DNA from 2 places in the Aeribacillus sp. FSL K6-3256 genome. Region 2 is predicted to be linked to the other one. Evidence: predicted binding sites of a transcription regulator. Region 2 holds the regulator's gene; the other holds the start of a gene.

What was found. Region 2 encodes LexA, which represses DNA repair genes until DNA is damaged. Its sites were predicted from a motif close to CGAACATATGTTCG; they were not measured.
Region 1: a site for LexA is predicted at 2,259-2,272, ahead of recA (recombinase RecA). Genes of this name have one in related genera too.

The regions. Positions count from the first base shown of each region.
Region 1 is NZ_CP150188.1:2,113,443-2,129,196, forward strand. It holds gene rny (ribonuclease Y) at 1-894, opposite strand, end outside; gene recA (recombinase RecA) at 1,143-2,153, opposite strand; gene NSQ84_RS10025 (competence/damage-inducible protein A) at 2,320-3,573, opposite strand; gene pgsA (CDP-diacylglycerol--glycerol-3-phosphate 3-phosphatidyltransferase) at 3,598-4,176, opposite strand; gene NSQ84_RS10035 (RodZ domain-containing protein) at 4,231-5,118, opposite strand; gene NSQ84_RS10040 (YmfK family protein) at 5,134-5,928, opposite strand; gene NSQ84_RS10045 (DUF3243 domain-containing protein) at 6,075-6,332, opposite strand; gene NSQ84_RS10050 (SDR family oxidoreductase) at 6,406-7,116, opposite strand; gene NSQ84_RS10055 (pitrilysin family protein) at 7,135-8,424, opposite strand; gene NSQ84_RS10060 (pitrilysin family protein) at 8,421-9,698, opposite strand; gene NSQ84_RS10065 (YfhD family protein) at 10,125-10,307, opposite strand; gene NSQ84_RS10070 (YfhE family protein) at 10,411-10,539, opposite strand; gene NSQ84_RS10075 (DNA translocase FtsK) at 10,622-12,934, opposite strand; gene NSQ84_RS10080 (YlzJ-like family protein) at 13,070-13,288, opposite strand; gene NSQ84_RS10085 (ClpP family protease) at 13,285-14,019, opposite strand; gene NSQ84_RS10090 (ribonuclease J) at 14,140-15,754, opposite strand, start outside.
Region 2 is NZ_CP150188.1:1,934,640-1,950,393, forward strand. It holds gene NSQ84_RS09265 (recombinase family protein) at 1-591, opposite strand, end outside; gene NSQ84_RS09270 (LysM peptidoglycan-binding domain-containing protein) at 610-924, opposite strand; gene lexA (transcriptional repressor LexA) at 1,084-1,707, shown strand; gene gdhA (NADP-specific glutamate dehydrogenase) at 2,037-3,416, shown strand; gene NSQ84_RS09285 (lysophospholipid acyltransferase family protein) at 4,144-4,728, shown strand; gene NSQ84_RS09290 (TIGR00730 family Rossman fold protein) at 4,812-5,393, opposite strand; gene NSQ84_RS09295 (aldo/keto reductase) at 5,491-6,423, opposite strand; gene NSQ84_RS09300 (transposase) at 6,634-6,780, opposite strand; gene NSQ84_RS09305 (alpha/beta hydrolase) at 7,748-8,359, opposite strand; gene NSQ84_RS09310 (ring-cleaving dioxygenase) at 8,401-9,342, opposite strand; gene NSQ84_RS09315 (hypothetical protein) at 9,908-10,051, opposite strand; gene NSQ84_RS09320 (LacI family DNA-binding transcriptional regulator) at 10,148-11,125, shown strand; gene NSQ84_RS09325 (hypothetical protein) at 11,474-11,860, opposite strand; gene NSQ84_RS09330 (hypothetical protein) at 12,028-12,369, shown strand; gene NSQ84_RS09335 (PspA/IM30 family protein) at 12,385-13,029, shown strand; gene liaF (cell wall-active antibiotics response protein LiaF) at 13,112-13,846, shown strand; gene NSQ84_RS09345 (sensor histidine kinase) at 13,843-14,889, shown strand; gene NSQ84_RS09350 (response regulator transcription factor) at 14,882-15,514, shown strand.

The DNA of each region.
Region 1 (15,754 bases), 180 kb from region 2:
AATATGCTCGTCCACTTCCCGCCGCGATTTTTCCACCATTTCTTCAATTCGCGCTGGATGAATGCGCCCGTCTTGAACAAGCTTGTCAAGCGCAATTCTTGCTGTTTCACGGCGAATCGGATCAAATCCTGATAAAATAACCGCTTCCGGTGTATCGTCGATGATGAGGTCGATCCCTGTCAATGTTTCAAGAGTGCGGATATTTCTTCCTTCTCTGCCGATAATTCTGCCTTTCATTTCGTCATTTGGCAAATTCACAACAGAAACGGTCGTTTCAGCCACATGATCTGCTGCACAGCGCTGTATAGCAAGGGAAAGAATTGCCTTTGCTTTTTTATCTGCTTCTTCTTTCGCCTTTGTTTCTGCTTCTTTCACCATTACAGCAATATCATGAGAAAGTTCCTTTTCCACTCGTTCAAGGATGATTTGTTTCGCCTCTTCACGCGATAAACCCGAAATGCGTTCAAGCTCTATTTGTCCTTCTTGCACCATCTTTTCCACTTTGCTTTCCATCTCTTCAATATGCTGTTGTCTTTCATTTAGAGAATCTTCTTTTTTATCTAGCATCGCCTCACGCTTATCTAATGATTCATCTTTTCGATCGAGATTCTCCTCTTTTTGCATTAAACGGTTTTCTTGTTTTTGAAGTTCATTTCTTCTTTCGCGAATTTCTTTTTCTACTTCCAAACGAAGCTTATGAATTTCATCCTTTGCTTCCAGAAGCGCTTCTTTTTTCGTTGCTTCAGCTTCACGCTTAGCATCTTCAAGAATTTGTTCCGCGGCGTTTTTTGCACCCGCTATTTTCGCTTCAGCAATGGATTTTCGAACAAAATAACCAACAACTGCACCGACGATTAGGCCAAGCAAAATGGAGATGATTTCAATGAGTTCCATTCTTTCACCTCCTCTTGCTATGAACTTGTCACAAAGAAAGTGTCGGCATTACACATTTACTCTCCCGATAACATTTTCCAAAAAAATATGTTAAATATATTGCAAAAATGAAAAAATATACATATCCATTTTAAATGTGGGAATAACCCTTGTCAAGTTTTCATCTTGTCGAACAAAGGATGGGGCTTTTTTTGATCAAAAAAATAAGACCGGCTACTCCGCCAGCCTTACGCTAAGATGTGCGTACATTATTCATCCAAAAGCTCGAACGTTTCCTGCCCCTCTTGCACAGGTTCATTCGTTTCAAGGCCATATGCCTTGCGAATTTCTTGCTGAATGGCATCGCGAATATCCGGATTTTCGCGCAAAAATTGCTTTGCATTTTCTCTTCCCTGTCCTAAACGCTCCTCTTGGTAAGAATACCACGAACCGCTTTTTTGTATAATATCCAATTCCGTTCCCAGGTCGATGATTTCTCCTTCTTTTGAAATCCCTTCCCCGTACATGATATCAACTTCTGCCGTTCTAAAAGGAGGCGCTACTTTATTCTTGACAACTTTAATTTTCGTTTTGTTTCCTACCATATCATTTCCTTGTTTCAGCTGTTCAGCTCTGCGCACTTCAAGGCGGACAGATGAGTAAAATTTCAGCGCGCGTCCCCCTGGAGTTGTCTCGGGATTTCCGAACATGACGCCCACTTTTTCCCTTATTTGATTAATAAAAATCGCAATGGTTTTCGACTTGCTGATGGCTCCTGAAAGCTTCCGAAGCGCTTGCGACATAAGACGCGCCTGCAATCCGACATGCGCATCGCCCATTTCGCCTTCAATTTCCGCTTTTGGGACGAGTGCTGCGACCGAGTCAATGACAATGATGTCGACTGCACCGCTGCGAACGAGAGCTTCTGCAATCTCAAGAGCCTGCTCGCCGGTATCGGGCTGCGACAAAAGCAGTTCATCAATATTAACACCTAAATTTTGCGCATAGACAGGGTCGAGCGCATGTTCCGCATCGATAAACGCTGCTTGCCCGCCTAGAGCTTGAACTTCAGCAATGGCATGAAGGGCCACTGTCGTTTTACCGGAGCTTTCCGGTCCATATATTTCAATAATCCGACCTCGAGGATATCCGCCGACGCCAAGAGCTGCATCCAATGCCAGCGATCCGCTTGGAACTGTTGAAACTTTTCGCTCAGCTTGTTCTCCAAGCTTCATTATCGAACCTTTTCCGAATTGTTTTTCAATCTGTTTTAACGCCATTTCCAAGGCAGCTTGACGATCATGATTCAATACAATTTCCTCCTTAAAAAATTGATAGCTTCAAAATAAATATACCGTGTTTTTTCCTGTTTGCCAAGAAAAAAGGGAACATTTATTCGTTTTTTAATTTTCATTATATAAAAATTAAAAAACCGGATGAAGACGCTCATAACCGGTTTTCCATTTCCTTTATTACATTCATTACATAGTAGCATCCATAATTTGCCGTTCTGTGCCTGATCCCTTCCCGAGTACCGGAAAGATGAAGCTCAAAGACTGCTGTCGGCCGATCGTCGAATTGAATGCCGATATAGACAGTCCCAACTTCTTTTCCTTCAGAAGGATCAGGTCCTGCCACTCCCGTAAAGCTGATGCCGATATTGCTGCCGGTCAATTTTTTTATATTTTCCGCCATTTCTTTCGCACATTCAGAGCTAACGGCTCCTTTTGTTTTCAACGTTTCTTCCGACACGCCAAGAACATGCTGCTTCACTTCGTTTGTATAGCAGACAATTCCTCCAAGCACAATATTCGAAGCGCCTGGAAAATGGGTCAGCTGTTCGGAAAAAAGACCGCCCGTCAAACTTTCTGCAGCCGAAATAGTATATTGCTTTTCTTTTAGAAGCTTCATAAGCTGCTCTTGGATCGAAGTTTCACCGTGTCCATAAAAATATCGGCCAACACGGCTTAAAATCTTTTTTTCTGTTTCGTCAATCAGCTTCAGCGCAGTCGACTCATCTTCATGTTTTGCTGTCAGGCGCAATGTTACTTCGCCGTCTTTTGCCAGCGGCGCGATGGTCGGATTTGTTTGCTGATCAATCAGATCCTCTATATCTGTTTCAAGCTGAGATTCGCCGATGCCAAAGAAACGAAGCACACGCGAGATGATTTTTTCTTTTAACCCGTAATGATATTGCAAAAACGGCACACCGTAGTTGATAAACATCGGCTTCATTTCTTTCGGAACGCCCGGCATTAGCAAATATGTAATTCCGTTCACCTCTAACGCCATTCCTGGCGCCATTCCGTAATGATTTGGCAAAACAGTAGAACCTTCCAAAACTAATGCTTGTTTCCGATTGTTTTCCGACATTGTCCGTTTCGTCCGTTTAAAAAAATCCTCAATGTTTTTCATCGCCGCCTCGTCGATCACGAGACGTTTATTCAAAATACGTGCAATCGTTTCTTTCGTCAAATCATCTTTTGTCGGGCCGAGCCCGCCGGTAAAAATGATGCAATTCGACCGTTTTTTTGCCGTTTCGATCGTATGCTTGAGCCTCTCAGCATTGTCTCCAACGACCGTATGATAAAAAACATTAACACCTATTTCAGCAAGCTTTTTTGATATAAATTGGGCGTTTGTGTTGGCGATCTGTCCAAGCAACAGTTCTGAACCGACAGCAATAATTTCAGCATTCACATTCATACAATATCCTCCACATGGTTATTTCGAATTGACAAACGCGTGTTTATTTTTCATGAAATAGTCCCATCCAGATAAAATGGTAAAAAAGAGCGCAACCCACAAAGCAATGTCTGCAAATGGAAACGAAATCCATTCAAAAGGTATATTATGTAAAAGCAAAGCGGAAATAGCCATGATCTGCGTCCATGTTTTTATTTTGCCGAGCATGTTAGCTGCTACGACTTCTCCTTCACCAGCCAGAACTAAACGCAATCCGGTTACGGCAAATTCACGGCTGATGATCAGAATGACAATCCAAGACGGAGCAGCACCTATTTCCACCAATATGATGAGAGCTGAAGAAACGAGCAATTTATCGGCAAGAGGATCTAAAAACTTTCCTAAATTTGTCACAAGTCCAAGCTTGCGTGCATAATATCCATCAATCCAATCGGTCGTCGAAGCTAAAATAAAAATGAGGGCGCCAACGACATGTTTGACAGGGATGACTTCTTCACCGACCGACCAATTTCCCCAGTTAAAATCGCCCAGCATCACAATCATAAATATTGGAATTAGCATAATTCTTGATACAGTAATTCGATTTGGCAAATTCATTTTGTACCTCCACTAGCATAAAGTAAGAAAGAATAAGCCATCTCATACGATGACTTATTCATTCTTGTTATTTAAAATGATAATATCCTGCCGAACCATTTTATTCGGGTCCGTTTCATAAGAAACGGCTTCTCCATTCACTTGAATGGTCGTAAATCGAGCATCGCCTACAACGATTTTTGCTTCTTCTTCCGCTGTTACATCAACCGTTTTCTGCTCATTTTGTCGCATCATTCCTGCAAAAAACGATTTTCCTTTTCCGTTCTTCACTTCTATCCACGAATTCCCATTGGTTGAAATATCGATCACCAATTTGTCCGCATTGGACAATTCATATATGGTTTCTTTCCCTCTTACTTCTTTTACCGTCAATGTTTGCTTCGTTTCATTTTCGGCGTTCTCTTCTTTTTTCTCCTCTTGTTCTGTTTCTTCAACCGAACGGTCTTTTTCATCGACAATATTATTTTGCTCTTTTTTCTCAGGCTCCACGCCAGAGGTTTCTATTTTGACGGATTTTGTATCGTCCTCCGTCTGAACGCCTTCATCTGTGCTTCCACGCTGGGAAAGCACCCAAACGATAATCGCCACCAAAATAATAACAGCGATGACGGCAAGCTTCGGCAACAGCTCTAAAAATTTGGAAGCCGGCTTTGGAAGCTCTTTATGAGTTTGAACGCGGGACAATTTCTCAGGTATCTCATCATATGTACTTGGTATTTCATTTTTATACTGTTCAAATAAAACATCCGGATCAAGGTCAACCGCTTCCGCGTATTGTTTAATAAACGCACGCACATAAAAATTCCCCGGCATGATCGAGTAGTTTCCTTCCTCAATGCCGATTAAATAGCGCTTTTGAATTTTAGTTATTTCCTGCAAGTCATCGAGTGAGATGTTTTTTTCCAGCCTAGCTTGTCTCAGATGGTTACCTAACTCGCTCAAAACGTACCCACCTTTCTAAAAATCAAATCCATTATAAATTGAGTGGCCAAACGGCTGATGATTATTTTCTACAACGTCATACGTAATTTCTTCATCAGGGTGATGTCTAAGTTCAATAATGTAGTCGAAATCATCCAAAGTATATTCGGAGCTCTGAACGAAAATATCTGGATGCTCCACGACTTTCGTTGCCGGAAGCTGCATCACTTCCCGAACTAATTGCAAATGCTGTTCAGAGCCTCTTTTCATCGTGACGATTCCATCTAAAATAAACACGTTATCTGTCCGGTACTCATCAGCAATCAGCCTTTCCCGGACAGTTTGCTTCAGCATGGTTGAAGAGAGAAAAAGCCATCTTTTATTCGCACAGACGCTCGCCGCTACGATTGATTCTGTTTTTCCGACACGCGGCATTCCACGTATGCCGATTAATTTATGACCGTCTTGTTTAAAGAGCTCGGCCATAAAATCAACAAGAATACCAAGTTCATCGCGAACAAAACGGAACGTCTTTTTATCATCTGCATCCCGTTGAATATAAAAGCCATGACGGACAGCAAGACGATCTCTCAGCTTAGGCTGCCGCAATTTTGTCACTGTTATGTTGTCCATCGTATTCAGAATAGATTCAAGCCTTTTAATTTGTTCAATCGTTTCACAGCGCAGAAGCATCCCGCGGCGCATATCATCAACGCCGTTAATCGTAACGATATTAATGTTCAGCATACCGAGCAAAGACGAAACATCTCCCAGCAGCCCCGGCCGGTTTTTTTGAATTTTATATTCTAAATACCATTCAGTTTTTTCCACCTTCAAAGACCCCCAAATAACACACCTATAAATTTATAATAAATCATTTTAGATAAAGAAGAAAGGATAATTGCAAGGAAAAAATAAAGGGCATCTTGGTCATTTCACCAAGTGCCCTAACTTGACAGTAATAAATGAAAAACATCCTAATGGACGCTGTCATTTTGAACAAGTTTCACCATCATGTTGGCGATTGCATGTTGCTCCTCTTTTGAAGCGACACTCCACAGATCGTGAAGAATTTTTTCTTCAGGGTTTTTCGGCTCCACTTGCTTTGCTAAATAATCACCGATTTCATACGCTAAATTGGAAATAACCTCTTGGGACAATCCGCCGCTTTCTGCTTGCTGGAGGCGATCCGCCAAAAAATCTTTCCATTGATTCCAATTTTCCAATACTGACATATGTTCCCCTCCTTTATCGTTTAATCAATTTTTATTTTCCCTTGATCATGCAGTTTTTATACGGGAGAGGGAATCAGCAGTACCATCCTCCATTGACAGCAATCACCTGACCTGTAATGTAGGAAGCTTGCTCGCTAATAAGGAATAAAACAACATTCGCGACTTCTTCAGGCTTTCCATTTCTTTCAAGGGGGATGCTGTTTTTAATATCTTCCAATTCTTCAGGAGAGAATCGATCATTCATACTTGTATCGATCATGCCTGGCGCAACGGCGTTGACGCGAATATTGGAAGGCGCTAATTCCTTCGCTAGTGCTTTCACAAAGGAAATTTGCCCCCCTTTTGCCATGGAATACAAAGCTTCACAGCTGGCTCCTGTCTGCCCCCATATAGAGGAGATGAAAAGAATGCTTCCTTTTTGTTTTCTTATCATTCCACTGACTACTTTTTGAGTAATAAAAAAAGGCGACGTGAGATGAAGCTGTATAATTTTTTGATAATCTTCCATCAAAACATCTTGAATCAGTCCGTAGTGGGAAATACCGTTAGCAAAAATAAGAGCATCTATAGAAGTTGGAATGTTTTCAAGTAATTGTTCCGTCCCGCTTTCCGATGACAAATCCGCATAAACTGGAATGATCTGATCATATAACTTCTTTGCTTCTTTTAACGGTTCAATGTTTCGAAAGTATTGAGCATAAATTTGATATCCTTCCTGAGCCAATTTTTCTACAACCGCTTTTCCGATTCCTCCGCTGGCTCCAGTTACTAACGCTGTTTTCAAGATTTCCCCTCCGCAATATTATGATTTCGGCAAAACTTGGAAAACTGTTAAATAGTCTTCATCAATCGCTTCTTTTAAAACTGCTTCAATCGTGTCCATGTTTACATTTTCTAAAGCTTGCACAACATCGAACAGATTCATTTCGTTAAATTGATACCGGGTAAATTGATTGGCGATAAATTCAGGAGAATTAAAAGCCCTTAAAAAAGAGCCGATTTTTTTCTTTTTGGCGGCTTCCAGCTGCTCATCGGTAAATAACGATTGCTTGCTTTTCATAAGAGCTTCTTTTATATATTCACTCAGCTCATCCGGCCGGTCGGTATCGCCGCCGACCATAGCAAAACCGAAGCTGTACTCCTCTGTATAATCGAAGCTGAACGTATCATCAATGAGCCCTTTTTCATACAATTCCAAATAAAGCTTTGAGCTTTTGCCAAAAAGCATTTCTAAAATTAAATTCATGGAAAGCTCATGCGTAAGCAGCTCTTCCCCTTTTCGGAAAGGATGTTTTGCCTTTAAGCCGACTAAGCATTTCGACGACTTGACATTCATATAAATTTTTTCACTCGTTTTAAACACTTCATCTCTTTCATGTATTTGTTTGCGAACAATATTCGTTGGCTTTTTAAAATCTTTTTTTGCCTGATTCTCTTCCACTTGCTTGATAATTTTTTCCGGTTGAACAGGCCCGATCACAAACAGGAGCATGTTGCTGGGATGGTAAAACGTTTCGTAGCATTCATAAAGCTGCTCTTTTGTAATTTGATTTATCGAATCAATTGTGCCGGCAATGTCAATCCGTACTGGATGGCTTTCATACATGTTTTGGATGAGTCCAAAATAAAGCCGCCAATCAGGATTGTCTTGGTACATGTTGATTTCTTGACCTATAATGCCTTTTTCTTTTTCAACGGATTGGTCAGTAAAATAAGGACTTTGGACAAAATCTACTAACGTTTCTAAATTTTTTTCAACATTTGCCGTGCTGGAAAAAAGATATGCCGTTCTCGTGAAGGATGTAAATGCATTGGCCGATGCCCCTTGTTCACTAAACTGTTGAAATACGTCCCCATCCTTTTTTTCAAAAAGCTTATGTTCCAAAAAGTGAGCAATGCCATCCGGGACGTGAACGATTTCCTCTTTGCCAATTGGAACGAATTTATTGTCAATAGAACCGTATTTAGTGGTGAATGTCGCATACGTTTTATGAATCCCTTGTTTTGGAAGGACATAAACATCTAATCCATTTTCCATTTTCTTATAATAATACGTTTCTTTCAGTTGATCGAATGTAATTTCTTTTATCATAAAGATCCGCCCCCTTTCAAAAAATAAACCGTATCCAGTTGAATTTTTTCAGCAAGCTGGACGATTTCGTCTTTTTGGACCTTTTCTACCCCTTCGATCCATTCTTCAATAGTTCGGTTTGTTTTCGCAACAACATTGTGGTACAGCACTTCCGTCATTCCGTAAGGGGTATCGATTGTTTCCAGCAACTGATTTTTGATCACCGCTTTCGTTTGTTCCAATTCTTTATCTGTAAAATCTCCTTTTTTCATCGCTTCCATTTGTTCATGAATAATCGTGAGAGCGCGTTCGTAGTTCTTCATTTCAATTCCTGACATCACCATTAACAAGCCTTTATGGCTTTCCACTCTCGAGGAAGCATAATAAGCAAGACTGTTCTTTTCGCGAACGTTTAGAAACAGCTTCGAATGCGGAAATCCCCCAAAAATGCCGTTAAACACTTGCAATGCGTAATAATCATGATCACTATATGTTGTGTGCGTGCGGTACCCGATGTTCAATTTCCCTTGGGTAATGTCTTGTTCTTCGATAACTTCGTTAACCTTCTCAATTTTTTTTTCAACACTTTCAGCCCTCGCTTGTTGATTGGATTTTGTTAAACGGAAATATTTCCTGACAATATCAGCCACTTGTTCGTTTTCAATATCCCCGATCACAAATAAATCGACTTCATCATGCTGCAGCATGTTTGTATAATAATCCGTCAGCTGTTGAGGAGAAATTTGGTCGATATGCTCTTTCTCTCCGTTGACATGCAGACGGTACGGCTCAGTTTTGCACATTTCTTGGATTAAACGTAAATTCGCATAACGCATTTTATCGTCATAAACCGCTTGAATGCGCTGTTTTAATGTCCGCTTTTCTTGTTCGATAATGCTTTGATTGAACACCCCTTCTTGAAAAGGAGGCGAAAGAAGTACTTCGGACAACAATTCGATCCCTTTTTCCAATAAAGGTGTCTTATCTTTTAAAAATTTTTCATTCGGGATTTCCATCCGGAACGTAATGATATGGTTTTCTCCCTTTTTGGCTAAATCGACTTGCAATGTTGCACCGTACAAATCATCCAAATATTTCCTTAATTCAGTTGTGGATGGGTAGGATGCTGTACCTCTTTGCAAAACATGGGGAAGCAAAGCTCGAATGGTTACATCCTTTTCCGATAGCGGCGCCTTTAACCTTAAAATGAGTGAATTTGTTTTAAAAGCATTTGATGAAACGGTATGCAGCTGAATCCCGTTTATTTCGCTTACTTGCTCTTGTAAAAAACCCATTCTATCCCTCCTAAGCTGAAAGCTTTCTATATGATATTGTTTCCAATCATGAAAAAACACGTTATTAGTAATTATATCAATCATAGGATATTGAAGGAAATCATAACGAAATGAATTATTATTCAAAGTTTACATAATTAAATTACTGTTAATTATTTAACAAAAGCAGGGATGTCTCTAGCCAGATCAGCTAACTTATGACATCTATAAATAGGGGTATACTATACGATAAGATGCAGGAATTAAAAAGTCTTTAGCAGATTCTCGGAGAAAACACACTATTGATCGTTGCCCAATACTTTTTTGTGTGTTTCAGTTTATTGTTCAATTTTAAGTAAAAAAATACCATATACTTAAAAAGACAACAGAAAATGAATTCTGTTGTCTTTCATCATTATTTTTCAGGCACAGCTTTTGAAACAGCCTTTATGTTCTTTTCTGTTGCCTTTTGTCCGCTGCAGCAGAGCGAGCCAATGCTTGAAGATCGTCCTTGTCGGCAAGCTCTCTTGAAAATTCAATACTTTTACCGTCTGACTTCAAATTTTTTGGCACTTGCGGCAGCTTTGCTTTGTTTTTATCACGCGCTTTTTGCTTATGTGCTCTTCCCATTTTGCGCACCTCCGCAAAGAGGGTGTAGACAGTTGCTTTCACAACATGTCCTATCCATTAGGGTGACATGTTCGGAGCATTTTATAATTGGCATTTTTATGCTTTAATGGCTTTCATGTTTTTCTGAAAAGCCCCCCGCTCTGTCAGCCATTTTAAACGCTCTCGAATATGTGACTTCTTGGGCGCTGCTCAAACTGCTTTTTGCTTTTTTACGTTTCGCATCTTTTGCCATCCATCGATCTCTCACTTTCTAGTAAATGTAGTTTTAGTATGCCCGTTATTAAAATATTTTTGCATGAAAAACACGAAAATTTTTATGACAAACGTTCCTCCAGCTCTTCTTTAGAAATCAACACTTGGCGCGGCTTGCTTCCCTCATAAGGTCCAACTACTCCTCTCTCTTCCATGGCGTCAATTAATCTCGCAGCTCTTGAGTAGCCGATTCTAAATCTTCTTTGCAGCATGGATACACTTGCACTTTGCATGTCCACAACTAGTTGAACCGCTTCATTATATAATTCATCATCAACATCTCCATGATCCTCGGAATCTTCGTTCGGAATCATTTCTTCTTGATATTGCGCCTTTTGTTGTGAAATGACGTAATTCACGACTTTTTCCACTTCTTCATCTGATAAAAACGCTCCTTGAACACGAATCGGCTTTGATGATCCGACTGGCAAAAACAGCATATCTCCTCTTCCGAGCAGCTTCTCAGCTCCCCCCATATCCAAAATAGTGCGTGAATCGGTTTGGGAGGACACACTAAAGGCAATTCTCGATGGAATATTGGCTTTTATGACTCCTGTAATTACATCAACAGACGGACGTTGAGTCGCAATAATTAAATGAATGCCAGCAGCACGGGCCATTTGTGACAAGCGTGTAATCGAATCTTCTACATCAGAAGAAGCCACCATCATTAAATCAGCGAGCTCATCCACGATGACGACAATAAAAGGAAGCTCAGGCTGCTTCTCTTTTGACAGCGAATTTTGCCTTCTGATCATTTCATTATAACCTTCAATATTGCGCGTTCCAGTATGTGAAAACAGCTCGTATCTTCTTTCCATTTCATTTACTACTTTTTGCAATGCGAGCGACGCTTTTTTCGGATTTGTCACAACAGGAGCCAATAGATGCGGAATCCCATTGTAAACACTTAATTCGACCATTTTTGGATCGATCATCATCATTTTCACTTCATGAGGCTTCGCCCTCATCAAAATGCTTGTAATAATCCCGTTAATGCAGACGCTTTTTCCGCTGCCTGTTGCACCTGCAACAAGCAGATGCGGCATTTTGTTCAGTTCAGCCAGCACCGCTTCTCCAGTTATATCACGTCCTAAACCGATCAGCAGCTTGGAATCAGGGCGATCGTTCATTTTGGATTCCAGCACCTCGCGCAATGACACCATCGCAATTTCTGAATTCGGCACCTCAATTCCAATTGCAGACTTTCCCGGAATCGGCGCTTCAATCCGAATATCTTTTGCTGCTAAAGCCAGCGCCAGGTCATCGCTTAAACTGACAATTTTGCTTACCTTCACCCCGACATCCGGGTACACTTCATATTTTGTTACAGCAGGCCCTAAATGTACTTGGGTAACCTTTGCCTTCACTCCAAAGCTTTGGAAAGTGCGCTCTAGTTTTCTCGCATTATCGTAAATATTCCGCTTATCGGCATGCTGACCGCTGTATTTTGGAAGAGACAGCAAATCAATCGGAGGCAATTTATAATCTTTGTTTTCTATCTCCTGAAAGGCGATCGGCTCATCCTTTTCTTCAAGCGTAATTTGTTCCTGCTTTAAATTATTTTCGGGCTCTTTTTTATCATTTGTCACGATTTCTGGATGGTCTGTAAAACTGGAAATAATCGGTTCAGATGTATTTTCTTCTAAATGTTCATCTTCTTGTTCTTGATCGTCTTCAGCCTGAACCTTATTGGAGCGATGCTTCTTTTGCTTTTTCTTTTGTTTTTTTACTAAGGAAAATAAGTTCTTCATATCATCCACAAAAGCAAAAAATTGTTTTTTGAAAATCCGGCCGATGGACTCAACAATTTTGGAGAGGCTGTTTCCGAGTGATTTTCCGGAAATTAAGATGCAACCAATTATGATCAAGACAATGGAAATAATTCGGGTGCCCCCTGAAGAAAATAAATAGTATGATGCAGCAAAAAAAACGGCGCCGAGCATTCCTCCTCCAAGATCTTGAGCGCTTGCCTCCCCGTTTAATTCCTTTAAATACATCTCCCAAGTATTCAATATAACGCTTGGAGAAGCAAAAACTCCTCCCTTTGACAAATTTTCAAACAGCTTCATATGGCTGAGAATTAAAATTGAGCCAACTATAAGATAGATCCCGAGCCATCTTCTCGTTAAAAAATGAGGGAATGTCTTTTTCCAAAATATATATATGGAAAACCATAATAATCCTAGCAAAAAGATAATAAACCATTCTCCAGCGAAGAACCGAAAAAAGGCGACAAGCGCTTTGCCAGCAAATCCAAATTCGCTTAAAGCGATTATCGACAATGATAATAGCAGAAGCCCCGCTATTTCAAATTTTAGTTTATTTTGCCAATCCGTTTTTCTCTTTTTTCGTTTCCTTTTCACTTTTGCCACTTTAATCCCACCTATGTATTATGTAAAACAAGAACGCAGCCACTATTTGGCTGCGAACGACTGTTTGTGTCCATATTATATCATACAAACTTGAATTTAGGTATGCTAGCAACGATGTTGTCTTTAAAAGGAATGTTAGCTTCGAAAAAAAGGTACTTTTTGACCGGGGAAAACAGATTCCAATAAATAATGGTTTGGATTGGTTGAAAGCACTCTGACGATTTGGCATTGATTTTCTCCCGTTTCTTCTATTAATAATGAAATGCCGTTCATCTCAATAATGTGCCTTTTTTGAAAAGCTTCTTGATCTGATGGAAAAATGAGCTCTTCAGGAACAGTCGTGTATAAAATCATTGAAGGATGTCCCCTCCTTTTCCATTCTTTCTTTCCAAAATAAGTTCGTTCAATTTTTTCATCGCGCTTCCTACACCGCCTATTTCATCGATCAAGCCGTACTTAACCGCATCTTGACCGATAACATTTGTTCCAATATCCCTTGTTAAATTTCCTTTTGAAAACATCAGCTCTTTAAATTTATCTTCTGTAATATTGGAATGCTTTGTTACAAAACTAATAACCCGCTCCTGCATTTTATCAAGATATTCAAACGTTTGCGGAACACCAATGACCAAACCGGTTAACCTTATCGGGTGAATCGTCATCGTAGCCGTTTCCGCAATAAATGAATAATCGCATGACACAGCGATGGGCACACCGATAGAATGTCCGCCGCCAAGAACGATGGATACAGTCGGTTTCGTAAGCGAAGCAAGCATTTCAGCGATCGCAAGTCCTGCTTCAACATCGCCGCCGACAGTATTTAAAATGACGAGCAGTCCTTCTATTTTCATATTTTGTTCAATCGCCACAATTTGCGGAATGATATGTTCATATTTTGTTGTTTTATTTTGAGCAGGGAGCTGTATATGTCCTTCAATTTGACCGATAATGGTCAAACAATGAATGTTTGTTTCCTGATCCATTTGCGGAATGTTTGTTTGTCCTAACTGCTGAATTTTGTCAACTACATTTTCGCTTCCCTTTTCCACTGGCTGAACAGTCGGTTGATCAGCATTTCCGTTCATCCCAATCATCCTTTCTTCTTACCGTTATGATGTTAGTATGAACGGAATCCATTTTTTCATACGGCTAGGAAACCGTTTAAAAAATGAGAAAAAAGCAGGCTTCGTCGGCCTGCTTTTTGTCTAAACCTCCATAATAATTGGCAAAATCATCGGGCGGCGCTTCGTTTGCTCATATAAAAATTGATTCAAGACGTCGCGAATGTTTTGTTTCATTGTTGACCAGTCCATTGAGACATCTTCCATACAAGACGACAGTGTGTCATGCACCATTTTCGTAGCTTTGGAAATTAAGCTTTCAGACTCACGGACATACACAAACCCTCTTGATATAATTTCAGGACCAGCGACAATTTTTTTCATCTCTTTGTTTAACGTAACAACAACAATTAAAATGCCGTCCTGAGATAACAAACGCCGGTCTCTTAGCACGATATTTCCAACATCTCCTACACCAAGCCCGTCAATGAGTACATTTCCAGAAGGTACTTTTGTAACCGTTTTGGCAGATTTAGGGGTGAATTCAACCACATCTCCTTGATCGAGCAAAAAAATGTTTTCTTCGCGTATTCCGATCGATTGCGCAATTTTAGCATGCGCTATTTGCATTTTAAATTCACCATGAACGGGAATAAAGTATTTTGGTTTCATTAAATGTAGCATAAGCTTCAGCTCTTCTTGGCAGCCATGACCAGAAAAAAACGCTTTTTTATCAATCGAAACAACATTGGCTCCTGCTCGAAACAGCAAATCAATCGTTTTCGAATAAATAAGTTCTTGTCCGGGTGTTGGGGTCTGAGCAATTAAAACCGTATCATCGGAAGTTATATGATGTTGCTTGTGAATGCCTTTGGCCATTTTTGAAATTTCCGCAAGCGGATCGAATGAATCGCTTGCACATAGTAGAACAGAGTTTTGTTTTTCAAGCTTTTTTAAATGCGACACCGGAATAAACAAATCATCGTCAGCCTTTAAATACCGTAATTGTCTTGCAAGCTCAATAATTTTGGCAAACGATTTCCCTATAATTGCTATTTTTCTTCCAGTCTCAACTGCGGCATTGAAAATTTGCTGAATTCGGTAAATATTCGTCTCTGCTACAGATACAACAACTCTTCCAGGCGAATTATACATAACATCGTTGATCATTTCTCCGGCAAGAGCTTCGGAACCAGAAAAGCCGGGTCTTTCTGCATTGATACTGTCGGAAAGCAAACAAAGAACACCGCTATTACCGATTTCCGCCATTTTACCAAAATCAAGAAAATGACTTCCGATCGAGGATTGCTCTAATTTAAAATCGCCTGTATGCACGATCGCTCCCATTGACGTATGGAAACAAACTCCCATAGAATCAGGAATATTTGAGAATGTGCGAAAAAAAGAAACAGTCACTTGAGGAAAATGTACAGGCTTTCGCATATTCACTTCGCGAAAATCAGCGGTAACAGAATATTGCTTCATTCTTTCTTTTGTCAAGGCAATTGTCCATTTCGTTCCGTAAACTGGCGCATTGATATGTTTTAAAATGTAGAAAATCGCACCGATCCGATCCAATCTGCCATTTGTTAAGAAGATGGCCCGAACCCTATCTTTACGTTCAAGCAAATATGTAATATCCGGTATCACCACATCAATTCCGAGCATCTCGTTTTCAGGATATTTCAAGCCGGCATCCACAATAAAAATATCCGAGTCGATTTCGACGATGTACAGGTTTTTTCCGACTTCCCCAACC
Region 2 (15,754 bases):
AACGTCATAGCCGAATCCTCTTAACGTTGCCGCTATTTCTGAAAATGTCAGGCCGTTTTTCCGCAATCGGTCAATCTCCTCGATCGGAACTTCTTTTCGCTCTCTTTTATAGGAAGAATTTCTATTCTTTAAATTTTTTTCAGGCCTGTACCCATTTTGTATAGCTCTCAACATTCCCCGCTTTATTTTCAAATTATGAATTTTTCGTTGATATTCTTCGACAATTCCTATGATTTCAAGCACCATCGTGTCTGATTCAGACAGTTCCATCTCCCCGCGATGGGCAGCGGTGAAAATTTTCACACCTTGTTTCAAAATGGAATGGACAATGGCGATTTTGGCATTCCCTCTGCCAATTCTTGTTTCATCCTGTATTAATACCGCTTCAATTTCTTTCTCCTCAATCAATTCCAGCAGTTGAAAAACCCCTTCACGATCAACATCATACCCGCTCGCTTTTTCTTCTATCACTTCAACAACTTCCATACCGTTTTCAGCTGCGAGCTTTAACAGCTCGTCCTTCTGTCTTTTCAAAGATGTTTCCTGCTCATCTTTTTCAGTGCTGACTCTTGCATAAACGACTGCTCTCATGTTAAATGCTCCTTGCGGTTATTCTTTGTTTGCCAAATATTCAGCATTGTAGTATTTATTTTTTTCAATCGGAATGACGATTGTTTCCCCCGGTTTTACAACAAGGCTTTGGAGATTGTTTCGCTCCTGAACCCATTTAACAAACTCTGAATGAGACATATTGTCATATTCTTTATATTCATCAGCGATTTTCCACAAACTGTCCCCTTCCTTCACTTGAACCTCCAAATAATGATCGAGCTCTTCCCTTTCTCCAGTATACGAAATCGCCAAAACTGCCGCCATGATGACAAGGAAAAAAGAAACGATGTAAGACCATGATAATTTATCCATTTAGAACCGCCCCCTGAAACAGAATATTTGTTCGGTTTTTTGTTTTTAAGTATAAAAGGGAACACATGTTTCTGTCAAGCAAATATTCGAACTTACGTTTGCTTTTTTGGAAAAATCATGCTATAATCGACACAAATTGATATGACTGAGGTGCTTGACATGTCAACAAAATTATCTAAGAGACAACAAGATATTTTGAACTTCATTAAGGAGGAAGTAAAAAAGAAAGGATACCCTCCCTCTGTAAGAGAAATCGGCGAAGCGGTCGGTCTTGCCTCCAGTTCAACTGTTCACGGGCATTTAGCAAAGCTTGAGAGCAAAGGACTGATTAGAAGAGACCCCACAAAGCCGAGAGCCATTGAAATTTTGGACGATGATGGCAGCCACCTTCTAACAAACAATGTGATCAACGTGCCGGTCATCGGAAAAGTGACGGCTGGTATTCCGATCACTGCCGTTGAAAACATCGAAGAATATTTTCCGCTTCCGAATCATATTGCGTCAGGTGATGATCAACTTTTCATGCTTGAAGTAGTCGGAGAAAGCATGATCGAAGCAGGCATTCTGGACGGAGATTTAGTTATTGTCAGACAACAGCAAACAGCCAATAACGGCGACATCGTTGTCGCGCTCACAGACGACAATGAAGCGACCGTAAAAAGGTTTTTCAAAGAAAAAGACTTTATACGGCTTCAGCCGGAAAACCCAACAATGGAACCGATTATTTTAAAAAATGTGACAATACTCGGAAAAGTGATCGGGCTATACCGTTCCATACACTGAATATTCGATGTCTCAAAACAGGTGAGGCATCCTTTTTCTTTTTATAAAATTTTCAAAATTCCCTCTCTTAGCGATGCTAAATTTTTAAAAATGTTTTCTAATCAATATGTATGCAGACAAGCTAGATTCAATGAAACAAATTTCAGGCGCCTTCTCCGCGCCTGCATGCAAAGCTATTATGCAACAATTCTCAACAGTCATTGTTTTTTGATTTATTTTGTTGTAGAATTTTTTATTGTAGATTTCGCTTCCTTAGCCAGTGCCGGGATGATTTACTGAATTGTTTGAATTCTTCTAACTGCTTAAATTTTAGGTATAGGAGAGGTGCTATGAATCAATTACTTATGAAACAAAGTGAATTGGAAAACGCAAAGCAATATGTCAATGAAGTATTTCAATCCGTGCAAGAAAAAAATCCGAATGAGCCTGAGTTTCTTCAAGCTGTAAAAGAAATATTTGACTCGCTTGTGCCTGTATTTGCTCAACATCCTACATATATAAAGCACGGAATACTTGAAAGAATTGTTGAGCCGGAAAGATTGATCATTTTTCGCGTTCCATGGGTGGATGACGAAGGAAAAGTGCGTGTAAACCGCGGATTTAGAGTGCAATATAATAGTGCAATTGGGCCATATAAAGGAGGCTTGCGCTTTCACCCGACCGTCAACGCCAGCATTATTAAATTTTTAGGATTTGAACAAATCTTCAAAAATTCATTGACTGGGCAGCCGATCGGCGGAGGAAAAGGCGGATCTGATTTTGATCCGAAAGGTAAATCAGATGGGGAAATTATGAGATTTACACAAAGCTTTATGACAGAGCTTTACAAACATATTGGACCAGATATTGACGTTCCTGCCGGTGATATTGGAGTTGGCGCAAGAGAGATCGGATACTTGTTTGGCCAATATAAAAGAATACGCGGCGGATTTGAAGCTGGGGTGTTAACCGGAAAAGGCATTGGTTACGGCGGAAGCCTAGCGAGAACCGAAGCGACAGGGTATGGAACTGTTTATTTTGTTGAAGAAATGCTTAAAGACCATGGATTAAGCTTCAAAGGAAGCACAGTTGTTGTCTCTGGTTCTGGGAACGTTGCCATATATGCGATTGAAAAAGCAACACAATTAGGTGCAAAAGTTGTCGCATGCAGCGACTCTGATGGCTACATTTTTGATAAAAATGGAATTAATCTTGAAACGGTTAGAAGGTTAAAAGAAGTTGAAAGAAAAAGAATTAAAGAATATGTAAATGAACATCCTCATGCAGAATATTATGAAGGCTGTTCCGGAATTTGGTCCATTCCGTGCGATATTGCCCTCCCATGCGCTACTCAAAATGAAATCGATAAAAAAGCAGCTGAACTCCTTGTTTCCAACGGACTCAAAGCTGTTGGAGAAGGCGCCAACATGCCGTCTACATTAGAAGCGATCGACGTGTTTTTATCAAACAATATTCTTTTTGGACCTGCAAAAGCTGCTAACGCAGGCGGAGTTGCTGTTTCAGCATTAGAAATGGCTCAAAACAGCGCAAGATTATCTTGGAGCTTTGAAGATGTCGACGCAAAATTACGTGATATCATGAAGAACATTTACCGAAATTGCGTCAACGCTGCAAATGAATACGGCTGCTCCGGAAATCTTGTCGTCGGCGCTAACATAGCAGGATTTAAAAAAGTCGCTGATGCAATGGTAGAACAAGGAGTCATTTAAAAGATAGAAAAATGGTCATTTCCATCATTTATTCTTTATAGTGAGTAAACATATATGATAATCGCTAAAGCTTTACCTACCCTGCTTTGGCGATTCATCATGCTCACTATAATACCCCATCTTAACTTGAGTAAATAGAAATTGACATCACATCTATCCAAATTCACTCTTCTTTATTTCCACATTCAATCAAATTTTTCCCTATCAGTGTATCCCATTCAATGAGAGAATTGAAGTTTTATGTCAGATTTTCTTACATATTTTTTTACGCTGATGCCTGGATTGATTATCTCTTGCTTTTTAAATAAAAAAGGCAGATTGCACTGATGTTTGTTTATCTGCTTCTTCTCTTCTTTACTCTCAATATTTTGTATCATCAAATATAAAATTTATAGAAACAAAGTAACTGCTATTAAAATTGATTTTTCCAATTAAAGCATTTTATTATTGATATGGTTGCTCCTTCTATCCAGTGCCAATAACCTTCAGCACAAATACTTGTTCATCTAAAAAACACCGAATACGGCTGCCCATCCTCCAATGAAACGGCGGTATTTTCACTGACTGACTTTGGATAAGACGATTCGTTGACGATGTACTACCGACTTTACATGCATCACGTAAAAATGCTAAACTGAACGCAGACAAAATCGACATGCGCCCTAACCGAAAATACAGATCTTTTGCAACGCAAACATATTTCTGGAAGTCATTCGGGGGGAACAAAATGATTTATCATTTAGCAGGAAAACTTGCAATATTGATCATTAAAATTTTTAGTTTGCTAGAAGTCAAAGGCAAGCAGCATATTCCGGCAGACCATCGTTTTATTGTTACATGCTCTCATCGCAGCTGGGTAGATGTAGTCTTGCTCGCCGCAGCACTTTTTCCAATTCATGTCCATTATATGGCCAAAAAAGAATTGTTTCAGAACACGCTCATAGGTTGGTTTTTGAAAAAGATGCATGCTTTTCCAGTTAATCGTGAAAATCCTGGACCGAGCGCACTAAAAATTCCTTTGAAACTGTTAAAAGAAAATAAAGTTGTTGGAATTTTCCCGAGCGGCACAAGAACAGACGAGGAAGTTCCTTTAAAAAGAGGCGCGGTTACAATTGCGATGAAAGCCGGCGTTCCCATATTGCCTGCAACCTATCATGGTCCAAAAAGTTTAAAAGATTTTTTTGCCGGAAAAAAAGCTGTCGTTGCATTTGGCGAACCAATCTATTTAGAGAAAAATGCAAATCAAATTGATGATGCGCTTCAACAGCTTGAACATAAGCTGAAAGCTCTTGAAAAAAGCATAAACGACTAAACATTGACGTTTCTGATCAGCTTGTCATTTTTAGACAAACTGATCAGAAAGCTAAAGGCGAAGTAAAGTTCTGATATTTTCATTTATCGATCTAGTTCGATCCACTTATTTGTCTTCAAAGGCGGTTTGTACGCACGAAGTTTATCTATTAATATAGAGGGATTGTCTGCAAAAATCATAAACTGTTTATGCGTTTCAGGCATGAAGCCTCCCTCTACCGCATTCTCAATCATCTGTTTTACCGGCGTGTAATAGTCATCGATATTTAACAACGCCACAGGCTTTTCATGAATCCCAAGCTGCCCCCAGCTAACCGCTTCAAATATTTCCTCAAAAGTACCATAGCCTCCGGGAAGAGCAATGAACGCATCTGAAAGCTCTCCCATTTTTGCTTTCCGCTCATGCATATCATTGACTTCATAAAGCTGAGTGAGATGCTTGTGGACAACCTCTCCTTGAAATAAATTCGTCGGCATAACGCCCAATACGGTGCCTCCTAACTCTAATACGGTGTTTGCAATCACTCCCATCAGACCAATGCTGGAGCCTCCATATACGAGCTCAAGCCTGTTTTTTACCAATTCTTCTCCTAGTTTGATAGCTGCTTCTTTATACTTAGGATTTGTTCCCGGATTCGATCCTGCAAAAACACAAACACGTCTCATATTACCACTCCTGCTTCTTCTCTAAACGTTCTGACGAATGAGAAAGTCCTATTAAAAGCTGTGAATGGGATATTTCCATCACAGCTTTATTACAAAATTATTGAAAAATCTTACTGATTTTCTCTATTTCTTCCTTTGTTAACTGGACATCTAACGTTTTTAAATTGTCAAGTACCTGTTCCGGCTTCTTCGCACCAGGGATGATCGCATCGATGGAATCGACCGTTAAATACCATGCTAGCACAACGTGAGCAATTTCAGCATTTTTCGCTTCTGCGATTGGACGCAATTGCTCGACTTTTTCGAGATTACGCGCAAATGCTTCCCCTAGAAATAAAGGATTTTGTGCACGTGAATCATTGAACTTCTCATCTTTCGAATATTTTCCGCTTAATAGACCTGAGGCAAGTGGAAAATATGGTATAAACGATATTCCATTTTCCGCCGTGTAAGGAAGCAAATCTTTTTCTGCTTGTCGTTTAAATAAGTTATATTCGGACTGAATTACATCGACATACCCATCTTTGTTCGCTTCTTTTAATTGTTCGAGCGAGAAATTCGATACACCGATCGCACGAATTTTCCCTTCATCCTTAAGCTTCTTCAATTCACCGACAGCTTCATCCTTCGGTGTCGTTTCGTCCGGGAAATGAATGTAATATAAATCTATGTAATCCGTTTTTAAGCGTTTCAGGCTGCCCTCGACCGACTCGCGAAGGAAATCGGGAGAGTTATCAAGAACAACTTTTCCGTCTACAAATTTGTGAGCACCTTTAGTAGCAATGACTACTTCATCACGACGGCCAAACTCCTTGACGACTTCACCGATAATTTCTTCCGAACGCTCAGGACCGTAATAAAATGCCGTATCCAAAAAATTTATTCCATGATCCAAAGCTGTACGAACGATTTCTTTCCCAGTTTCATCGTCAAGGTTTGGAAAAATGTTGTGCCCGCCAACAGCATTTGTTCCAAGCCCGATTGGGTTCACATATATATCGGTCTTGCCTAATCTAGTCTTTTTTGTCACAATATTTCAACTCCTTTCGTTAACATTATAACAAATTCTATCAGAAAAATCAGTTTTTAACTAATAAGCTATTAAATATTATTATGGCTTTACAAATGAAATTATGAAAGGATTCTTTTATTCATTTTCAAGCAGCAGTTGCTCGACTGTTTATTGTTTGTTCCATTATGTTCAAATTCTTGAGGTTGTCTAAAGCAGCATAAAAATATCTTAAGCGATTGCAGCCTGCTGCAATAACAAAATAAAGAGGGGGCTGTCTATTTGATACCTTTTACAAAGCTCTTGAATAGTACATTCTCGGTTTTCATATGCAAGTAAAACTTCAAGTTTGAACTCTGTAGTATATTGCTTATACATAGAAAACTCCCCCTAAGGTAAAACAGATTTTTTATATTTTAATCTGTCTACCTTAAGGGGAGCATATCATAAGTCGATTTTCCGGCTTTTAGACGCCCCTTTAATGTTTTAGAAATGTTGATATATCAATGTTTATGATGTTCGGTTTTCAATGGATTTTGACTTTCTGAACAGCCTCTTTATTTTATGGACTTATCGGACATACAATTTTTTTCAATCTTGTTTATATCCTTCAGAAGTCTTATGAAGGATTTTTCTTTTGCTCTCTTTCTTCATTAGGTTCTTCAAAAGTTTTATGACGGACATTCAGCACATACAATCGCTTCTTGTTGGACTTCATTGCCTCTATAAAGAACATTTATAAATTTTATTTCATTATTTTTGTCCTTCACAGTTGTATTTCTCAAAATCTTTCATTTTAGCAACTCATCGGACAGCCCCACTGTTTGCTTGAAAGCAATTCCGTCCTTTACTTTCAATCTTTTTATTTAGAACGATATTCTTTTTTCGGCAATTATATCAATTAATTAAAACAGAATAAAGCATTACTGAAAAATTGCAAATTAGTGCCTCTGTCAAAACATTTATTTTGCGAATACTTATCTTGATTTCATAAAATCCACCGAACGCTCACGATTTTCTATTTAAATCTTGTGGAATTCGGCGGCTCTGTTAATATATTGATGCACAAGGTTCAAAATTGATAAACATTTTTTCAAATATAAGAACTCCCGCACTTTGACGAAACTTTTTGCATTACGGATCATTTTTGATCCGCTTTGCGTGGAATTAAGCAGCTCTTTTGATATATCGATGTACGAGCCTTGAGAATGACAAACATTTACAAATGGAAGAGCACGCCCAATTTCCTTCCGCATTTTGTTATAAACATTTTGGAATGACGGCTAATTGATTGCTGGCAACATTTTGATCCAATTTACTTGCTTTTATTGGTATCTTTCACAGCTTATTTTTGATAAAGCTGCCGGTACCAATTGGATGCTGCCTGAACTTCTGATAAAGTCAGCTCATGTCCTCCGTTTTCCCAATGCAAGTGCACATTTGCGTTGTTATTTTCTAAAAATGTTTTAAGCTCTATTGATTCTTCAGGAGAGCAAATTTGATCACGCTTTCCAGCTGCAATAAAAACGTTTTTTCCTGAAAGATCCGGCAGATCCATTCCTCTTCTCGGCACCATCGGGTGATGCAAGATGGCTCCATTTAGCGCATCCCGAAAATGGAATAAAAGGCTGGCTGCTATATTCGCTCCATTGGAATAACCGATTGCGATTACAGAATTTCGATCAAATCGATATGTTTGTGCTGCTTCATCTAAAAAAGAGTTTAATTCCTTTGTACGGAAAACAAGATCTTCTTCATCAAAAACTCCTTCGGCAAGTCTTTTAAAAAAACGCGGCATTCCATTTTCAATTACATTTCCGCGCACAGCTAAAATCGATGCTTCTGGATCAATAATTTCTGCAATGGGAAGAAGATCAAATTCATTTCCGCCGGTTCCATGCAGCAATAGGAGAGTCGGTTTTGCCGGATTGCTTCCTTTTTGAAAAATATGTTTCATCGTTTTTTCTCCTTCTCAGCGTTTATTAAGCATTACTTTTCTTATTCGTCAAGGTTACGGACTTCCACTGGCATCAACTTATTTTCCAACCGTTCCCGATACTTTTCGTAACGCTCCGGAAGCTTTAATTCTTTTCCAAGTGCATCTAAAGATTCATCAATTGCAAAACCCGGAGGATCTGTTGCAATTTCGAACAAAATTTCACCATGCTCTCTGAAATAAATAGAATGAAAATACTTTCGATCCTGAACTGGCGTTACCCTGTATCCATTTGATTCTAAAGATGTTTTCCATTCTAATTGATCGTTGTCGTCATTTGCCCGAAGCGCGATATGATGGACTGTTCCAACCCCCATGATGCCGCGTCCGGAAGAAGTAATTTTTACATCAACGACATTGCCGATTTCACTTGGAGAGTGAAAACGAATAAAATCTCCTTCCCTTCCAATTCGTTGAAGTCCAAAAATATTCTCCAACAACTCTGACGTTTTTTCAGGAAATGATGAATATAATACGGCGCCGCCAAATCCTTTAATGGCAACATCAGAGGTGACATGGCCAAATTCCCATTGATTTAATTCTCCTTCTTTTCGTTCCACTAGCTCAATGTTCAAACCGTGCGGGTCTTGAAACGCAAGCAGTGACTCACCAAACCGTTCTGTCATTGTAAACGGAATTCTAAATTTATCTAGTCTTTCTTGCCAAAAGCTCATGGAACCTTCTGGTATCACATAAGAAGTTACACCCACCTGACCATTGCCGATTTTTCCTTGATACGCATCAGGCCAAGGAAAGAAAGTAATCAGTGTCCCTGGCTTTCCTTCTTTATCCCCGAAATAAAAATGGTACGTGCCGGGATCATCGAAATTCACAGTTTTTTTAACTAACCTCAGCCCTAAAACTCCAGCATAAAAATCAATATTTTCCTGCGGATGGCCGACAATAGCAGTAATATGATGAATTCCAGCTGTTTTCTTTTTCATCTTTGATTCTCCTTTATTATTTGCTTTACGCGATTCGTTTTTGTAAATCAATCATTTTAATAGGTCATTATTTCGAATTAAAATATCTCGAATTAAATTATTTTTAATTCAAAATAATTTTATCAAATCTTTCATTTATTGTCAAAAAGCTGATCTGTTGAATTTTTCATCTCTTTTCGTTCCGTATTCACTAAAATACCATCCTTACCAAAATGAAAGCAATCGCAAGAGCAGCGTTTGAATGCGAAGAGAAACCTCCCTCTCCTCTTGCGCGCAAAATCGTTACAGAAATTGTTGTTCTGGCCGCAGCAAGGGCAATTGGCCGTTCCATAAATTTTTTTGTGATGACTCGGCAAACACAGTCGAATTTAAGATTGGTGATGAACACGCAACATCCTGAAAGTAGCCGGCATCCGCCAGCTGCTTTCAGATAAACCGAAAACATGCAAAAGCAAATTGCTTTTTGCAGACTGATCGTAATGACCGTTGCAATTTAATATTAGTAAATCCGTATGGCTTTAGCAAATGTAGACAAATGAAGTTGAATACCGTAACCGGACAGGTATCATTTCTGATCTTCTTTTTTATCATCTAATTCAAAGAACTCAGCAAAATCCATTAACAAAGCATCTTTGTCTTTTAACGCCAATTTTGCTAAGATGATTTCAAGAAGACATAAGCCAATTAAAATAAGTAATCCTTTCATCATATTCCTCCCCCCCCTCAAACTCATCTCTTTGTCAACATCAACATAATGTATGAAACGCGTTTCAGGTCAAGGATTTTTAAAAGAAAGGGATATTTCATGGCAACGATTCGTGATATTGCAAAGCTTGCAGGTGTTTCTGTTACAACGGTTTCGAGAGTTTTAAATAATCATCCATATGTCAGTGACGAAAAAAAAGAAGCGGTTTTAAAAGTGATAGAAGAAATCAACTATAAACGGAACATTCATGCAGTCCACTTGTCTAAAGGCTTTTCAAATTTGATCGGCGTCGTCCTGCCTAAAATCGATCATCCTTATTTTAGCAGCATTGTGGAAGGGATTTCGGAGGAAGCGATCAAGCATCATTTGCAGCTTGTTCTCTTTCAAACGAATTATGAACCAGCAAAAGAGCTTGAAGCATTGGAATTGTTGCGGGGAACCTTATTGGATGGTGTCATTTTTTGTTCAAGAGCCATTTCCTTTGATGTATTGAAAGAATATAAAAATGCTGGACCGATCGTTCTTTGCGAAGATTCAGACCAAAGCCATTTCCCTTCTTTGAGCATTCCGCATGAACAGGCATTTCAGTTTGGTTTGGACTATTTAATTTCGAAAGGTCATACGAAAATTGCATTTACTTTAGGACGAATGGAAGGGCCAAACAGTAAAAAAAGAAGAAAAGCCTATAAAACAAAAATGAAGGAATTAGGCGAACCGATTCGAAGCGAGTGGATCTTCGACAAATGCCTATCGATCACTGACGGCAAACAGCTTATGGAAAAGCTTCAGCATTTAGAGAAAAAACCGACTGCCTTTTTTGTTACAAACGATCAAGTGGCAGCAGGTATCTTATTAAGTGCCAAACAATATAAAATAAAGATTCCTCAAGACATTGCCATCTTAAGCTTTGATAATCAGCCTATTGCCGACATCATGGGAATCACTACTATTGAAATCCCAATAAGAAAAATGGGGAAGCTTGCGGTGCAATCGATTATTCATTGTAAAGAAAAACGGGAGCAAACAAATAAGAAGATGACTCTCCCCTTTCGGTTAATTGAGCGGAAAACTGTGTAACCCATGAAGAAGGATGCCCCCTCTTTAGAGTTCAAATCATTCCTGCCAAACGATCATCTGCAAAAACCGAAGCAGCTTGGCAGGATTTTTCATTTGATTTTGTAATCATTTTGACGATTTGCATGCGTCTTTTTCCATATTCCGTTTTCTTTTGACGTTCAGTGTGAAATTCATCGATTACTACTCAAAGCTGGTTAACAACTTGTCTGCATACTTACTCCCCTTTTTGGCCGACAGCAAAGTGTACGTCAATCACAAATGGCCTTACAGATGTTTTCAATTGCATAGCAATGAAAATCCTTAAAATTGGAGTGTTATTTCCCCAAACCGCTTTTTAAAACAATTTTCCTACTCCGTTAATTTTCTTCTTATCAGCAAGCTTGCGATCACGATGCTCAAAATATTTGCTGCATAAACAAACGCTTCATTTCCGTCAACCATCGAGTTGAATTTGTAAAAAAAGTGCGGCCATGGTATAAGTTCGCCGTTTGTCACGTATTCGACAACCGTATAAATGGCAATGAATCCGAACGCCATTTCTACATTTTTGACCAATAAAATCAATAACGCACCAATCAGCAAAAAATTCAACCCGAGCAGCAAGGCGAATAAAATTAAATGCCAAGGCACATCCGCTAGATTACGGAAGAAAAACAACAAGATCATTAACAGATTCATCACGGTGTAATATCGCATTAAATCAATAACGGCGTGCTTTTTATACAGATTGATCAATGTTTCCCATGCCCCGTCCTCCCTTCTAACCATGATCCGAAGCAGAACATAATCATTGAAAGGAAATCGAAATACGCCTCAAGTCGTAGTTCAAAATATGCCTCAGGTTCGTTATGAGCAGCGACGACAAAAGGTAAGATGAAAATTGAAAGGAGGTCATTCAAATTATGAAAAAAATCGGTTTGTTCATCGCAGGTGCAATAGCCGCAATAGTTTTAATCGCCAATCTCGGCTCAATCGTCGGACTTCTTATCAGTTTGCTTGTTCTATACTTTTCGTTTAAACAATTTGTGAAATCCGACAAAAAATCAAAAAAATGGTTTTGGGGGATTGTCGGGCTGATTGCACTATCTGTTTCAGCTGCAAATGTCCCAGCTATTCTCGGTTTAATCGCCGCATATGTGCTTTATCTCATATTTAATAATTGGAAAAAATCGAATGATCCGTATGTGTCAGACGATCCATTCACCAATTTTGAAAAACAATGGGAATCACTAAAACGACAATAAATGGAGGGGAAAAAAATGAGCATATTTACGAGATTAAAAAATGTGATTATGGCCGATTTACATGATTTATTGAATGAACAGGAACAAAGGAATCCAATTGCGCTATTAAATGAATATTTGCGCCAATGTGAAAAGGAAGTTGAAAAGGTTCAAAAACTAATCGAACGCCAACGATTATTAAAACAAGAGCTGTTAAGAGAATACAACCATGCTGAACACTTAAAAGAAAAAAGAAAATATCAAGCCGAAATTGCGTTGAAAGCGCAAGAAGAAGAATTGCATCAATTTGCCATCAACGAGCAGCAGCAGTATGAGGAGCGTGCATCAAAATTAAAACAAGCGCTTGAACAAGCAACGAAACAGCTCATTGACTTAGAACATAAATATGAAGAAATGAAACATAAATTAAAAGATATGCATATAAAGCGCATGGAGCTGATGGGACGAGAAAATATTGCACGCGCCTACTCCCGGATCAACCAAGTTCTTGAGCAGCATAATTCCGAAAAGAACCATTTTGTTCGCTTTGCTGAAATAGAGAATTACCTTGATGAACTGGAAAATCGAATCAACAACAGATACGATACATTAACATTTGATGCAAGAATCGCAAAGCTTGAAAAAGAATTAAAAAATCAAGAAACGGATTCAAATTCTTAACGTAAATTGTTATGCTATAAGGGCGTAGTTCTCTACGCCTTTCCATATTTATGTTCACACTAATAGGAAGGAGAGGAGCCTCGTGTTTCATCAATCGAAAATAGATTTTACAAAATGGATTTTCGTCATTGGCATCATCTTATTCATCGCAGAGCTTTTATTTTTCAATGGTGAGGCCCTTTTCTTCCTAATGATGATGATTTTTTGCGTATATATTGGAAGAAAAAGAATGCCGAAAAAATCAGGATTATTGTTATTTTGGATCGGAATAATTGGCGGCGTTCTATCTTTTTTCAATATGTTTACATTCCGACTGCTTCTATTTGCTGTTTTCATTTACTTTATTTTTCACTATGTTCAAAACAAGCAGGTAGCTGCTAAAAAGTCTCCTAAAATTGAAGAAGCAGATCCAATCCTCTCGCAAGAAGAGAAATTTTCCAAAACGCCTCTTTTTCAAAACAGATTGTTCGGAACGCAGCGAACCGAAGAACAAATATACAAATGGAACGATGTCAACATTCAAACAGGCATCGGCGATACAGTAATAGATTTAAACTATACGATTCTTCCGAAAGGTGAAGCGGTGATTGTCATCCGAAAGCTTATCGGCAATATCGAAATAATTGTTCCTTACGAGCTGGAAGTGTCCGTCCACCATTCCGGTTTCATCGGCTCCTACTCCATTTTTGATTATAGTGAACCGAATGTATGGAACGAAACAATTCGATATGAGTCCAAAAACTATCATGAATCTGCCCAAAAAGTGAAAATCATCACCTCTATAACCTTTGGCAGAATAGAGGTGAAAAGAACATGAATGTATTGCAAAGACAAATTATTATCTGCTTAGTAACATCAGTAGTCACTTTTTTATTTTTCACTGTTTCGCTTTTGCTTACGTTCCTGTTTCCTAATTGGACATTATTATGGAAACAAAAAATTCTTGATATTCCGTTTATCCTCTTCACGTTCGTAATCAGCAGCGCCATCGGCTTGCTTTTCGGCATTCTATTCGGACTTCCTTTTAAAGATAAACTACACAAGATTGAAGACAAACTAAAAAAAATAACAAAAGGAGAAACGGTTGAACAAAATGAACATATAAACATTAAAGAATTAGATGAAATCAACCTTCGAATTGACCAAGTGCAGCATCATCTCATTGAACAGACGAAATTAACGCAAAAACTTGCAGGTGAAAACGCAAAAGAACAAGAAAAAAGATTGGAAGAAATCATTTCACAAGAAAGGCAAAGGCTGGCACGCGAGCTGCATGACTCTGTCAGTCAAAACTTGTTTGCAGCCTCGATGCTCATTTCTGCTGTTAAAGGAAACAAGGAAAAAATCGATGAAGGAACGAGCAAACAAATCCATTTAGTTGAAGAAATTATTCAGCAGTCCCAGCTTGAAATGCGCGCTCTTCTTTTGCATTTGCGGCCTGTCCCTTTAAAAGGTAAATCTTTGCAAACTGGAATTGAAGAACTGCTCACAGAGCTGCGGCAAAAGGTGCCGATGAACATCCAATGGAAGACAGAGCAATTTCCTCTAGATAAAGGGATTGAAGACCATTTATTCCGCATTTTGCAAGAATCGGTGTCAAACACTCTTCGCCACGCCAAAGCGAATACACTTGAAGTATTGCTGATCAAACGGAAAAATATGGCCATTTTACGGATTGTCGACGATGGTGTAGGATTTGATGTTCAATCGGCAAAATCAGGAGCATATGGTTTGCAAAACATGTATGAACGTGCAGCCGAAATCGGCGGAACATTGCAAATTGTCAGTGTCCCTCATGAAGGAACTAGATTGGAAATAAAAGTACCGTTGTTAACAGATGAAGGTGATAAAAATGATTAAAGTATTACTAGTTGATGATCATGAAATGGTAAGAATCGGCGTTTCGGCTTTTTTATCGTCCCAGCCTGACATAGAAATCGTCGGCGAGGCTGATAATGGCAAAAAATGCATTGAACTAGCTTTACAATTAAAGCCTGATATTATTTTAATGGACCTCGTCATGCCGGAAATGGACGGGATTGAAGCGACAAAAGAAATACTTCATCAATGGCCAGAGGCAAAAATCATTATTGTCACAAGCTTTCTCGATGATGAAAAAGTCTACCCTGCCCTTGAAGCCGGTGCTGTCAGCTATATGTTAAAAACTTCAAAAGCAGACGAAATCGCCGATGCGATCCGTTCAACATATCAGGGACAATCTGTCTTAGAGCCTGAAGTGACAACGAAAATGATGGCAAGAATGAATAAAAAACAAAACCGCCATCCTCATGAAGAATTAACAAACCGAGAAATGGAAGTGCTGCTTTTAATGGCTCAAGGGAAATCAAATCAAGAAATTGCAGATGAGTTGTTCATTTCATTAAAAACCGTCAAAGTTCACGTCAGCAACATTTTAAGCAAACTGGGCGTTCAAGACCGCACCCAAGCCGTCATTTATGCGTTCAAGCATTCGCTAATCAAGTAAAATTGGCAATAAGCGAAGAAAAGAGAAAGTGGAATGGTTTTTCACCGAAGCACAAATACAGGAAATTTCATTCGAAATTTATTTATCATTTTACATATATAATCAAAACAAAAAAATTGCTAGTTTTCCCAACCTAATAGAAGATCACATACGTAAGCGATGTTATTCATCTCCCAAATGGATGCATATTCGTCGACAAAAGCAAATATAAACATGTTAACGCTTGATAAAATCGGCTAA